Regions from separate parts of the Bacillus sp. EB106-04-04-XG123 genome, predicted to be linked through region 2. Evidence: predicted binding sites of a transcription regulator. Region 2 holds the regulator's gene; each other region holds the start of a gene.

Region 1 (3,156 bases), 550 kb from region 2:
TCATAGACTTGCATACAATACGCTATACGCTGCAACGATTGAGGTGCCAAAATGAAAAAGAAAATCAAACAACTAAGATATGTTCAGTTTGCCGAATATCAGCCATCCCCATATACTAGGCGATTAATTGAAAAAAGTGAAACAGCCATCCAATCATACAAACAGAAACACTCACTGATTTAATAGTTTAAGCAGCTTTTCCTTCGTTTTAGGACCGTATACCCCATCACTTGTCAGACCGTTCACCAGCTGAAAGCGTGCCACGGCATTCGCCGTTTTTTCTCCGTAAACACCATCGATGCCTTTATCTGCAGCCGATTTATCAGGATAAAAATAAACGGCAGCAAGCGCTTTTTGGACGAGGCGTACGTGCTCTCCCTTCGTTAGAGGCGAAGTCACCTTTAAAATCCCATCCGGCAGCTCATACATCATTTTTCCATCATTTCGATAAATTTTAAGAACCTGTCCAATTTGAATCTTGTTCGGGTCGCTAATGTTATTCCACTTCTGTAGATCCTGAACTGTGACGTCATGAGCTTTAGCAATACTCGTTAACGTATCCCCGCTTTTGACGACATACGTGATGACCGTCTCAGGGTCTCCTGCCGTTTCAATTCCTTTTTTAAATTCATCCCATGTAGCAAGAAGCAGGCGTGGACATGCTTTTCCAGACCAGTGCTGATGTGTAACCACGTTAGCTAGTGGAATGTTATGTTCTTTCAGCAGCTTTTGGATGAGCCATTGCGCATGTTTGACCGCTTGCTGGAAATTCCCATCTTCATTTTCACAAATTTCAATGCCGATCGACTTTCGATTACCATTGCCTTGTCCGTCCCCTGCATGCCAGCCATTTTCATTTAACGGCAGATGCTGAAAAATTTCATGATCATCCACTGTAAAGTGCCAGCTCACCTCTGTCGTTGGGCGTTTCACATATGCCGCATGACTTTTCGCATCCGCTCCTTTTGATGTGTTTGCTGTGTTATGCACCGTCACATACATCGGTGTCATGGCGTATCCTGGGCGGTTTCCGTTTCCAACTGGAATAAAATCTTGATAAATTTCTACCATGTTCTGCACTCCCTTTTGCTAGATTGAATTGATCTTTCTCATCAATTGGTGGCGTTCGTAAGACAACATGAGTTTGTTTTAGTGATAAGACTATGGTAAAATTTGAATTCAATCACTCATTTTAGTAGTGGAAAACGTAAAAATGAAGAAAAAAACAGGAATTAATTCCATTTTTCCTTGATTTTATGTTAAAATTGTTAAAAATAAGCCGATAATAAAAGTAAGCAATAGCTCAATTAGCTATTTAGTCCTATATGGACTTTTCTTTTACGCCAAAAACAGAACATACGTTTGCTTGGAGGTTTTTAAATGACTGGATTTTTAACCCATTTAGAAGAAGAGATTAAACGGTTATATGCCAAACTACAAATAAGCGGTCCTGCTTATAGAGACATGCAAAGGATCGCTTCTGAATTTCATGTATGGGTCCACTATGAGGATACTGGCAGCATGATGATCAAACATCAAGGTCTTTACAGTATTATATTAAACAGATCTCTATCATCAGAGGAACAATGGCAGGATTTTGCCCACGAGCTTTGTCATGTGCTCAAGCATGCAGGCAATCATTTCAAGATGCACAAACTCTTTCGAGAACTGCAAGAGTTTCAGGCTAAACAATTTATGTATCACTTTTGTGTACCGACCTTTATGCTGATGCAAATGAAGCTTCCAAACCTTCGGCAGCAAGCCATTTTACACATTGCGCAAACATTTCACGTCACCTGGGCTTTTGCTGAAAAGCGGCTTGCCTTATTCGAACAGCGGAAAGCAGGCATTCGCTTTCAACAAGAGTTTACATCTTATTTAATGAAAGCCGAAAAGGTCGCGGAAAAAGAAGCTGTTTATCAAACGTAAGCCTCTCTGCATAGGGGAACAGGCGTTTATTCATACAGGTTTAATACTTGCTTGAGTACATTTGTGTACCGATAAAATTGCTCATTTTGCGTTTCGCGGCGATAGCGCCGTCTGAAGTCTTGAAAGAATGCTCTTCTTTGCGCCTGACTGATTTCAAGTTGTACACTTTTTCCCGTCAGACATTGATTATTGATATTATGAGGATGTGTTCCAGAATAACGATCAGATTCAGATAGCAGCACTGCTTGGAAGCCATTAAGCGTTAAACGTTTCACTGTTTCCGCCGCTCTTTCTCTGTCTGTCCCGCCCACTAATGTTTGAAGCATCTCCGTTTCCCCGTAGCCATGGAGCGCAAACGTGTAATGATGGGTATGCACTAGAGAAAGGCAGACCGGCTCATCGAAACGTGTGCTTGTAATGTGAAGCACATGATTGCCTTTCACTTTAAGGCCTTCAAATAAATACATAGACTGATTACTTGCGATTTCATGAATGAGCTCACTCACGCCAGATTCAATTCCTCCGGCATGAGGGGATAAAACCAAAAGCTGGTCACCTTTCCGCTCGTGAAGAATTTGATAATCGATTCCTTCTCTTTCATGAGCGGAAAGCTCTTCGTAACTTTGATATGTATCAATGAATTGCGTCATTCCATCCTCCCCATTTCTCTATATGAGCATAAGTCTACTGATCTTAAATTCTTTTGTAAAGGGATTTCGAATGACCTATCGACATGAAACATCCTTAAATTTTCCTTATCTTTACGGCTATCTGTTGAATTTTGAGAAAAAATGACCGATAATTGAAATGAATAGAACTTTTGGACTATATGAATCTTTTTGCATTCTCTCTCATAAATTAGAAATATTGTGATCTACATCTGGAGGAATTCATGTTAAAAAAGAAAACCACCATCACCCTTGTCATCTTATTCCTTAGCTTCGCTGGTATCATTTACTGGAAATGCTTTTCTCTTCAAGGCGTATCTCACGGAACCTTTATCCGCTCGATGACTTCACCTGACGGAACATATATCATCAACACCTATCGACATAGCGGAGGGAAACTAAAGGAGAACGCAGTTAGAGCAGAAATTGAAAACAAACTCACCCACCGAAAAAAAACGATTTACTGGAAATACCCTGATAAAGACCCCCTCATTAAATGGAAAAATGGACAGCTTGTTCAAATTGGGCATGAATTTTTAAATGTGGTAAAGGGTGAAAC
Region 2 (3,156 bases):
AATGAGATCATAAGCATAATAGCAGTTAATAAAACAAATAATTTTTTCAAGGCAATTGCCTCCTTTTCTCAATGAAAACTTCTTATGTTACAAATGTTACAATAATTACAGTGATATTACAAGTATTAAATCTAAATGTTTTTTATTTCTTTTGTTTCTAATTATATAACGTTTGAAGGAGACAAAAAGTTTTCATTTTTTTTATTTTTCTTCTTAATGATTATTTAACCGTTCTAAAGAAGAACGAAACGTCTTTTGGAAAAATTTCTATTTAGACGTTTAACACACTTTTTTATTTATGACATATACTGTCGTGATGAATGTCTAAAGAAAGTGGTGTTTATTATGTATCATCCGTATGAAGGTGTGTGGAATGGGTACTCATATGATAGGCAGATGCAAGGATTTCCATCTGTTGGTATTCCTCAAGGTGGAGGGTTTCCTGGGTTTCCGATCGGAGGAGGTACTTGGCCAGGGCAAGGTTCAGGCGGACAATCTGCACCGCCGGCACCGCCGCAGCATATCATTTCGCAGTATCAACAAGCACTCTCGCAGCCACAGAGTATGCAGTCGCTTATATCTGGGCACGGTGTTGGCGGAGGTCATCAAACTGTACAATTTGCAGCGGGATGTAATAGAAGATGGACAATTGTGTTTTTGAGAAACGGTCAAGTATTTTTAATGTTCGTTCTTTCCTCACAGCCTTTTGGCCGAACAACTGGTTTTATATGGCCGAACTTTACATTTGGTTCCTTCCCAAGTTCAAGTATTCTTGCCTATTCTTGTGCATAAGAAAAAGCCGGTTCTCATCAGCAGCTGATGAAATACCGGCTTTTTTTAATGAATATTTCGAAATACGCCAATCACTTTACCTAGTATACTCACATTCTGTAAAATAATCGGTTCCATTGATGGGTTCTCTGGCTGTAATCTAAAGTGTGTATCTTCTTTATAAAAGCGTTTGACTGTCGCTTCATCTTCCTCTGTCATGGCGACCACAATATCACCATTGTTAGCGGTGCTTTGCTGACGCACGATGACATAGTCCTTGTCCAAAATACCTGCATCAATCATACTTTCTCCCATAATTTCAAGCATAAACACTTGTTCATCTGGTGCTGCAAAAGTCTCTGGAAGGGGGAAGTATTCTTCTACATTTTCAACAGCAGTGATAGGAAGGCCGGCCGTTACTTTTCCGATGACTGGAACGTTCATTACAGCACTCTTTGGAATATTCATTTCCTCTTCATCTAGTACTTCGATCGCTCTAGGTTTTGTCGGGTCTCTTCTAATTAAGCCCTTTGTTTCTAGTCTAGCTAAATGTCCATGGACCGTTGAACTGGATGCTAGACCGACAGCTTCTCCAATTTCACGGACGGATGGGGGATAACCCTTGCTTTTTACTTCATCTTTGATGAATTTCAGGATATCGAGTTGTCTTTTTGATAGCTTCGTCATCTTTTGCACCTCAAAACGTCAATTTTAAAGAAATTATAGCATGTTTTTCCTAACAGTACAAACATAGGTTCGAAAAAAACGTTTGACAGAAACGTTTGTTCGTATTTATAATGAGTGACAGAAAGAGCGAACACATATTCTATTAGGAGAGATGACATTATGAGGTTAAAAGAATCTATTATTTTTATTGGGGTATTCTCATTCATCGTTGGCATATTTCTCTCACTTATTGCAGTCACAAGCCATAATGATACAAATCAGTATGTTAAAATAGAGGTTCAATCAGGTGATACTCTTTGGGGGTTAGCTGATCAAGTAAACGACAGCAAATCAATCGACAAAAATGCATTTATTGATTGGGTTACCGAACACAATGATCTTGCTTCAACTGAAATCCAGCCTGGCGACATTCTTGTTATACCCGTCAAAAAAGAGCATCCAGTCGTATATCAGCTTGCAACAGTACAGTAGAAAGGTCGATTTTAGACATGAACGCAATCATTTATGCGAGAGTAAGCACTGTCAAAGAAGAGCAGGAAACCTCGTTGAAAAGACAAGAAGAAGAACTGCTGGCGTTAGCTGCCATGCACAAGATGAATGTGGTCAAAGTCATCAAAGAAAAAGCAAGTGGATATGATTTAGATCGTGATGGTGTGTTTGAAATGCTTGCTGCACTGAAGGAAGAGTCAATCGATGCCGTTTTGATCCAGGATGAAACTCGTCTTGGAAGAGGACAAGCAAAAATTGCACTTCTTCATTGTTTATTTAAAGAGAACGTAAAGGTATACAGCGTGTTTCATAGAGGAGAGCTTGAGCTTTCAGAAGCAGATGAAATGGTCATTGAGATTGTAGGAGTCGTCGAAGAATACCAACGGAAAATTCATAACCTGAAAATCAAGCGGGGAATGAAAAGGGCAGTTGAGCGCGGATATCAGCCTGAACTGAATTTAAGGCAGCAGGACCATGCACCTGGCCGTGAGCGTATTGAAGTGCCGATTTCAGAAATTGTTCGATTAAGAAAAAACAATATGACATTCGCCGAAATTGCCGCAACTCTTCAGGCATTAGGTTTTGACATTTCAAAAGCAACGGTGCATAGAAGGTATCAAGAATATGAAAAAGACCTTACCACCTAAAGCGTGATTTGTTGTCAAAATGATTGATATTTAGTAGTATGTAGAGAAAATGCTTTAAAGGAGTTTGTCATGATTTCTAAAGAACAGCTTGCAAGAATAAATGAGCTTTCAAAAAAGTCGAAAGAGACCGGTTTATCAGACGCTGAAAAAACAGAACAAAAGCAGTTGAGAGAAGAGTATTTGAAAGCTTTTCGTTCTTCTATGAAAAATACACTTAAAACTGTCAAGATCGTTGATCCTGAAGGAAACGATGTCACACCAGAAAAATTAAAAAGAGAAAAAGATCAGAACCTTCATTAAGGCTGTGATTTCTTGAATTTTGAAAAGATGGGAAGATTATTCTCGTCTTTTTTCATATTTGCATAACTTTTTAGGTGATCGATAAACTAAATGTGACAAAATCCTTCTTTTTCAGCGTGAAATAGTTGTGAAAAAAGGACAGTAGATTTATGATAATGGTGTACACAAGATACGGAAGGGGATTTATATGGAAACGATTGAATTGAAATCTATTGCAACAATACGTACTCTCTCCATAGACGCAATTGAAAAAGCGAATTCC
Region 3 (3,156 bases), on a different contig from region 2:
GCAACCCTCGGTGTTCCCCGGGAACGTCTCGCAATCTCTTCGGCAGAGCGAATATCGATCCCAATCTCAAACAGCTCGGCTGTTCTTGCCACAATGTGAGCTAAATCTCTTTGCTCATAGTATTCCAATCTTGCATGTACCCCAAACCTATCACGAAGCGGCGCTGTTAACAGCCCGACACGGGTCGTTGCACCTACAAGCGTAAATGGCGGTAAATCAAGCCGTACAGAGCGTGCTGTATCTCCTTTTCCAATGACAATATCTAAACAAAAATCCTCCATTGCTGGGTACAGCACTTCCTCAATTGAGCGCTGCAAGCGGTGAATTTCATCAATAAACAATACATCACCTGGCTCAAGAGATGTTAAGATGGCCGCCAAATCACCAGGACGCTCAATGGCTGGTCCTGATGTTGTACGCAGCTGAACATTCATTTCATTGGCAATGATCGACGCAAGCGTTGTTTTCCCAAGTCCAGGAGGTCCATATAATAGGACGTGATCAAGCGTTTCCTGCCTCATGCGGGCAGCTTCAATAAATACGCTGAGATTATCCTTTACTTTTTGCTGACCGATATATTGGCTAAGTGTCTGTGGCCGCAGACTTTGCTCAATGGCTGATTCATGGTTGTCTGCTTCAGTTGAGACGAGCCGTTCATCCATGAGACATCACCCTATTTCAACATTTTTTGTAAAGCTTTTTTCACATATTGATCGGTTGTGAGATTCTTTTCTTCTTTTAATAATGGAAGAACCTTTTTAATTTCACGATCACCGTATCCAAGGACACTCAAGGCTTCAAGCGCTTCATCTAATGCAGTTTGCTGCGTTTCAACCTGAATGTGGTCCTCGTGATTAAATAAGTTGCCAATCATTTCTGGTACCACATCTGCAAGTTTTCCTTTTAGATCCAGAATGATTTGACGTGCTGTTTTTTTGCCCACACCAGGGAATTTAATCAGGAACGCTTCATCTTCACGTTCTATCGCTGAAATGACAGCGCCAGGATCACCGGAAGCAAGAATGGCGAGTGCGCCCTTTGGCCCTATTCCTGTGACATTTAACAGTTTTGTGAACAGCGCTTTTTCTTCTCGTGTTTGAAAACCGTATAACGAAAATGCGTCTTCCTTTATGTAATGATACGTATAAATCGTTTCTTGTTTATTTACTCGATAGATAAACGGGTTTGGGGTATAGACTTGATATCCCACTCCGCCGTTTTCAATGACAACATATTGCGGGCACACATAATCAATGGTCCCTTTTACAAACTCTATCACCGTTTTCACCTCTTTGACTGTTCTTCATTGTAACATAAATCGAAGAGAAAACCGCAATAAAAGTTAACATACGTTCGCTCAGTACATTTTTATCATGAAACCATGAAAAACAGCTTGCGGTCTTCACACCAGCAAGCTGTTACACGCTTTAAAACGATATTTCATTTCGGTAAGGCTTCATGACTTCAAGCACATGCTCAAATTCATCCTTTGTTCGAAAAGGAATGCCTTGCTCAAGCTGCTTTTCCACATGACTTTCTAAACGGGACGTATCAATTTGAAAAAAGAGATGAATAGGCTCCGCCCAGCCGTCAGGCCTTCCATGAAACGTAGAAATCACACCGTCCTCTGATAATCCGATATATCCATTTGCTTTACTTAATGGAGAGATATCATCAATTTGCTTTCTAAAAAGGGCAAAATCCTCTTTTTGTTCTACCAGCGTCCAGCCTTTATACTGCGCCCAGAATGTGTCTTTGTCTTCTAATGATGCCCGGTGTCTTTCAATACTCACATCGCCGTCTAAATAGACTTTTTCAAGCTGGACGGTGATCGAGTTTGACTGCTTTTGCAAGTGTTCTTTCCCTTCCATATCCGCAGCGAAAAAAAGCACACTTGTCATGATAAGTCCTGTAACGAAACATTTCATCTTCACTTTCACTATTTACACCTCTTTAGAACATGAGATCGATGCATGACATATGTAGTTTGACCCATTTTTCTAAACATTAACCACATCGATGATTCAAATGTATGGTAAGAGTCTTTCATTGTATCCTTCATTCGTAAATGTTATGTTTTATACAATCCATTGCTTTATCGGGTGACACGTTTTTTCATCATTCGTTTTTCAGCCGCATAAACTGAAACCAAAGAAGGTGAAGTCAATGTCAGATGTCAAAAGATTAGCCGAATCGATTCAGTATCATGAAGAGAAACGTTTTCATAAGCTTGCCTATAAACCAGCAGAGCTTGAACTGTGCGGCAAAGGAAGAAGTGCCTATGTCTTTTTATATAAAAAAGACGGCAAGAAAATGGCACTAAAAGTCTTTTTCCCTTCTTATCAGCATATTGCCCGCAAAGAGGCTGCCATTTACGAAAAACTTTCTGGTTCGTCTTACTACCCTGAGATTTATGAGTCTGGGGATCAGTATATTTTAATGGAATATATTAAAGGCTACACATTCTATGAATGCCTTACAAAAGGAATTCCTATTAAAAAACAAATGATCAATCAAGTCGATGATGCGCTGGAGGAAGCGCGCGAGAAAGGATTGAATCCTTCTGATATCCATCTGCGCAATCTGATCTTAACAAAAGAAGGACGGATCAGAGTCATTGACGTTGCCAGATTCACACAAACGAAAGCATGTCATCAATGGGATGATTTAAAAGCCGCTTATGCTTATTACCAAAAACCTTTTTTCCCTAAAAAAGCACCGCGTCTGTGGCTTGAAGTGATTGCTTATTTGTATAAAAAGAACTGGCTGTCCCGCGGGCAGCTTAATAATCGAAATGATTTTTCTGCATAACGAAAGCCGCTCTATCTGAGCGGCTTTTTGCTGTTATTCTGTTTCTACATGGATACTATTGACGTTTAATAGATTAATGATTTCATTATTCAGCTTAAACCAATGATTGGCTTCTTCAATTTTTTTATACACATCATAGGTAGCTGGACGTTTGAGCTCGAAATCAAGCACTTCCCCATTGTTCATATGAAATGTTACCTTAAATACTTTCATCATAAGATCACCTTCCACTCTTCTTGTTCGCTGGTCAAATAGATCAGCTCTTTTCATTCATTCTCTATTCAACTCGTTTCCCCTCCTTCTTTCCATTCAAACCCAAGAAGTTTAAATTTTGTTTAAATTCAC
Region 4 (3,156 bases), 610 kb from region 2:
GTTCTAGAAAAGCAGATTACGAAAAAAGTTAATGTGGATTACTTATTATCAGATCAATCAATTAATATACAAGTGGCTGATATGGTTGCCAATACAATTTATCAATATTACCGATCCATTGGTTGTTCTTTCCCTCAATTTGATCAAGTGAATGAAAATACTAATCAAGTTTATTTTGAAGGATGTAATTATCTATACGAATTTTTAGAACAAAGGATATGTACACCTTACGTTTTTCCTCCATATGAAAATGCTTTCGAGGAAGTTGCTTCTTCTAAAGAATAAAGTGTTGACATACATTATACTAACATGTTATATTATATGAACAATAACAAGTGAGTCCAAGAAACACGCGACTAATTCAACGTAAGCTGCCTGTGTGGTAGCCGTGTTATGGCAAGTTATTGTGCTTAAAAAAGCCATTATTAAGGAATGCTGTATCCTTAATAATGGCTTTTTTTATTTGCCCTAAAGTACATACTTTATTACTAATACCCTTTTGAATATGGAAATTACTGTATATTTTAAGTTATGCTTAATCTGTATTTAAAGGGAATTTTATTCGTTGAAAATTAAGCTAAAGCAGCTAACGCTTCGACGACATCTAGCAGACTTACCGAAATACTCCCTCCAGGGGTCTGAATAGTATAACTTAACTTATCAGGATCAGGATTTTTCACATCAAAATCCCCCTCTACATCTGTTGTCAAACTATATATCACTATTCTTCTTCCTAAGATTTTTTGTGTATGGCGATGAACAATTTTAACACGGAATTGAACTTTTGTACCCTCGATAACTAATCTTTCAACATCTGCGTGCCCTTCGTTACCATGTGCAGTGCTGTCAAAAAAACGATCTAAAGCCTCTCTTACTACTGTTTCTGTTAACATTACTTTTCCTCCTTGTAATAATATACAATGTTATTTGTTTGTCAAAATCAAAAGAATATGTATAGAAAAAACACCCTGTTTATCAGAGTGTTTTTACAAAGACAATATCTTTAAAATTGATCAAATTTGTATCAGTTTGACTGTCTTTTACATGAAACAGCTTCTTTACGTGATCGACATATACAACTCGTCCGGATACCTCTCGAACAAACCCATTGTCAAATAGCTCGAAATTCAGAGCCAAGTCTTCGCTCATAGCAGTCGCTATTGTAAACTCAAATTCTTCAATTTGTTCCGGGCTTAATGTTGGCCGCTCGATCTTATGTTTTGCAAGATGAAGTTGCCGTAATGCTTCGTTATGCTCGGGCAATATAAACTTCATCTTCCAGCGATTTTGATCTTTTTCCTCATTCCACATTTCATACACCTCATTAGAGATTATAACCGAATATTTGTTCGGTGTCTAAATGTGATGTATAATTAGAGTATACGGTTTTACCCGCGGAAACGGGGATTTAAAAAATTCGTATATTTCAATGATGAACTTCTTCTTATATTACTCACAATTGCGACTGTCTTGTGAAAGACAGTTCTTTTTTGTTATTTTGTTATCTTTTCTGAAAAAATAACACGAAAATAACAAAAGTTGCGTTCAAATGCGAAAATGCATGATTTATCTTGATGTTAAAAGATAATTCAATTTGTTGCTTCCTTAAGGAAAAGAAAGGTCTTAAAATTGCACGAAAACAATATATATCATAAAATAGAGAATACGAAGCAATACCTCAATTCTTTAAACGGTTAACATGTAGACGGAACGGGTAAAGTGTAGTAAAGTACTATTAATTGGGAGCTTGTATGTCCCTTCAACATCTTATATAGAAGGGAAGGTTGGCAAAATGGAAATCGAAAGAATAAATGAACATACAGTCAAATTTTATATTTCCTACGGTGATATTGAAGATCGCGGATTTGACCGTGAAGAGATTTGGTATAATCGTGAGCGCAGTGAAGAGCTGTTTTGGGAAGTAATGGACGAAGTGCACGAAGAAGAAGAATTTGCAGTAGAGGGACCGCTTTGGATTCAAGTACAGGCACTTGACAAAGGTCTTGAAATTGTCGTGACAAAAGCCCAACTTTCTAAAGATGGACAAAAGCTCGAATTGCCGATTCCAGAAAATAAAAAAGATCAAACAGATGAAGAAAGCTTAGACGCACTGCTTGATGATTTTCATAAAGAAGAGCAAGATCAAGAAGACCATAATGAGAAGGACAAAAAACTTCAACTTCAATTCGTGTTGAAAATGGATGATTTTGAAGATTTGATTGCACTTTCTCAATTAAATATGCAGGATTTTACCACAAGTTTATATTCGTTTGAAAACCGTTATTATCTATATGTTGACTTCCACGAGGATTTGTCAGATGAGCAAGTGGAGAATAAGCTCAGCATTTTGCTTGAATATGCTCATGAATCAGTTGTCAGCATCTACAGACTGAAAGAATACGGTCAGCTGATTATCGAAGGGAATGCCCTTGAAACGATTCAACAGCACTTCTCGTAACTAACAAAAAGTCGATTTCTATAGAGGAATCGGCTTTTTTATCTGAATGAATAGGTAAATAAAGAGATCGGCAAGGAGAAAATGAAATGAGAAATTTAGTCAAAGTTCTATTTTTTCTAATCATTACGATAGGTGCTTATTTAATCGTCCAATTGATTGCCGGTGATTTAGCGGTAAGTGTATTAAGTTCAGTCAGTGTTCTATTTACTTTATCGATTATTTTCATCGGATTTGTTATTTTCTTGGAGAACCGGAATCCGTCTCACACGATTACATGGCTTGTCCTGCTGGGCAGCTTTCCGTTATTCGGCTTTTTGTTCTACATTTTCTTTGGACGCAATATCAAAAAGCGCCGGCTGTTTGAAAAGAAAGCGGTATTGGATGAGCAGTTAATCCAGGAAGATGAACGTATTCATAGAGAAGCAATTGAAAAAATGACGCATATGGGTGATCATCAGCAGCTCTTATTTAAGCTGGCCCACAGACTTGGACATACTCCTATTACATATCGCACGTCCTCTAAAGTCTTAACCAATGGTGAAGAAACATTCTCTCATATTTTTGAAGAGATCAAAAAAGCAACACATCACATTCATTTAGAATATTACATTCTCCGCCACGATGACCTTGGCCAAGAATTAAAGGACATTCTAATTGAAAAAGCGAAAAATGGCGTGATTGTCCGCTTTTTATATGAC

What was found. The regulator LexA, encoded in region 2, represses DNA repair genes until DNA is damaged. The targets are predictions, from matches to a motif close to CGAACATATGTTCG.
Region 1: a site for LexA is predicted at 1,352-1,365, ahead of AC3WTB_RS03360 (ImmA/IrrE family metallo-endopeptidase). Genes of this name have one in related genera too.
Region 3: a site for LexA is predicted at 1,343-1,356, ahead of ruvA (Holliday junction branch migration protein RuvA). Genes of this name have one in related genera too.
Region 4: a site for LexA is predicted at 1,339-1,352, ahead of AC3WTB_RS03755 (YolD-like family protein). Genes of this name have one in related genera too.

Annotation. Positions count from the first base shown of each region.
Region 1 covers NZ_JBYTDZ010000001.1:653,034-656,189, forward strand. Annotated here, with positions in the region: gene AC3WTB_RS03355 (N-acetylmuramoyl-L-alanine amidase) at 172-1,071, opposite strand; gene AC3WTB_RS03360 (ImmA/IrrE family metallo-endopeptidase) at 1,381-1,929, shown strand; gene AC3WTB_RS03365 (poly-gamma-glutamate hydrolase family protein) at 1,956-2,579, opposite strand; gene AC3WTB_RS03370 (DUF5412 domain-containing protein) at 2,822-3,156, shown strand, end outside.
Region 2 covers NZ_JBYTDZ010000001.1:106,857-110,012, reverse strand. Annotated here, with positions in the region: gene AC3WTB_RS00585 (DL-endopeptidase inhibitor IseA) at 1-50, opposite strand, end outside; gene AC3WTB_RS00580 (hypothetical protein) at 346-792, shown strand; gene lexA (transcriptional repressor LexA) at 838-1,458, opposite strand; gene yneA (cell division suppressor protein YneA) at 1,618-1,929, shown strand; gene AC3WTB_RS00565 (YneB family resolvase-like protein) at 1,947-2,594, shown strand; gene AC3WTB_RS00560 (DUF896 domain-containing protein) at 2,664-2,894, shown strand; gene tkt (transketolase) at 3,082-3,156, shown strand, end outside.
Region 3 covers NZ_JBYTDZ010000005.1:311,227-314,382, reverse strand. Annotated here, with positions in the region: gene ruvB (Holliday junction branch migration DNA helicase RuvB) at 1-662, opposite strand, end outside; gene ruvA (Holliday junction branch migration protein RuvA) at 674-1,279, opposite strand; gene AC3WTB_RS16550 (intercompartmental signaling factor BofC) at 1,428-1,928, opposite strand; gene AC3WTB_RS16545 (serine/threonine protein kinase) at 2,167-2,811, shown strand; gene AC3WTB_RS16540 (hypothetical protein) at 2,845-3,027, opposite strand.
Region 4 covers NZ_JBYTDZ010000001.1:721,155-724,310, reverse strand. Annotated here, with positions in the region: gene AC3WTB_RS03765 (DUF3800 domain-containing protein) at 1-285, shown strand, start outside; gene AC3WTB_RS03760 (hypothetical protein) at 573-893, opposite strand; gene AC3WTB_RS03755 (YolD-like family protein) at 976-1,311, opposite strand; gene mecA (adaptor protein MecA) at 1,793-2,458, shown strand; gene cls (cardiolipin synthase) at 2,545-3,156, shown strand, end outside.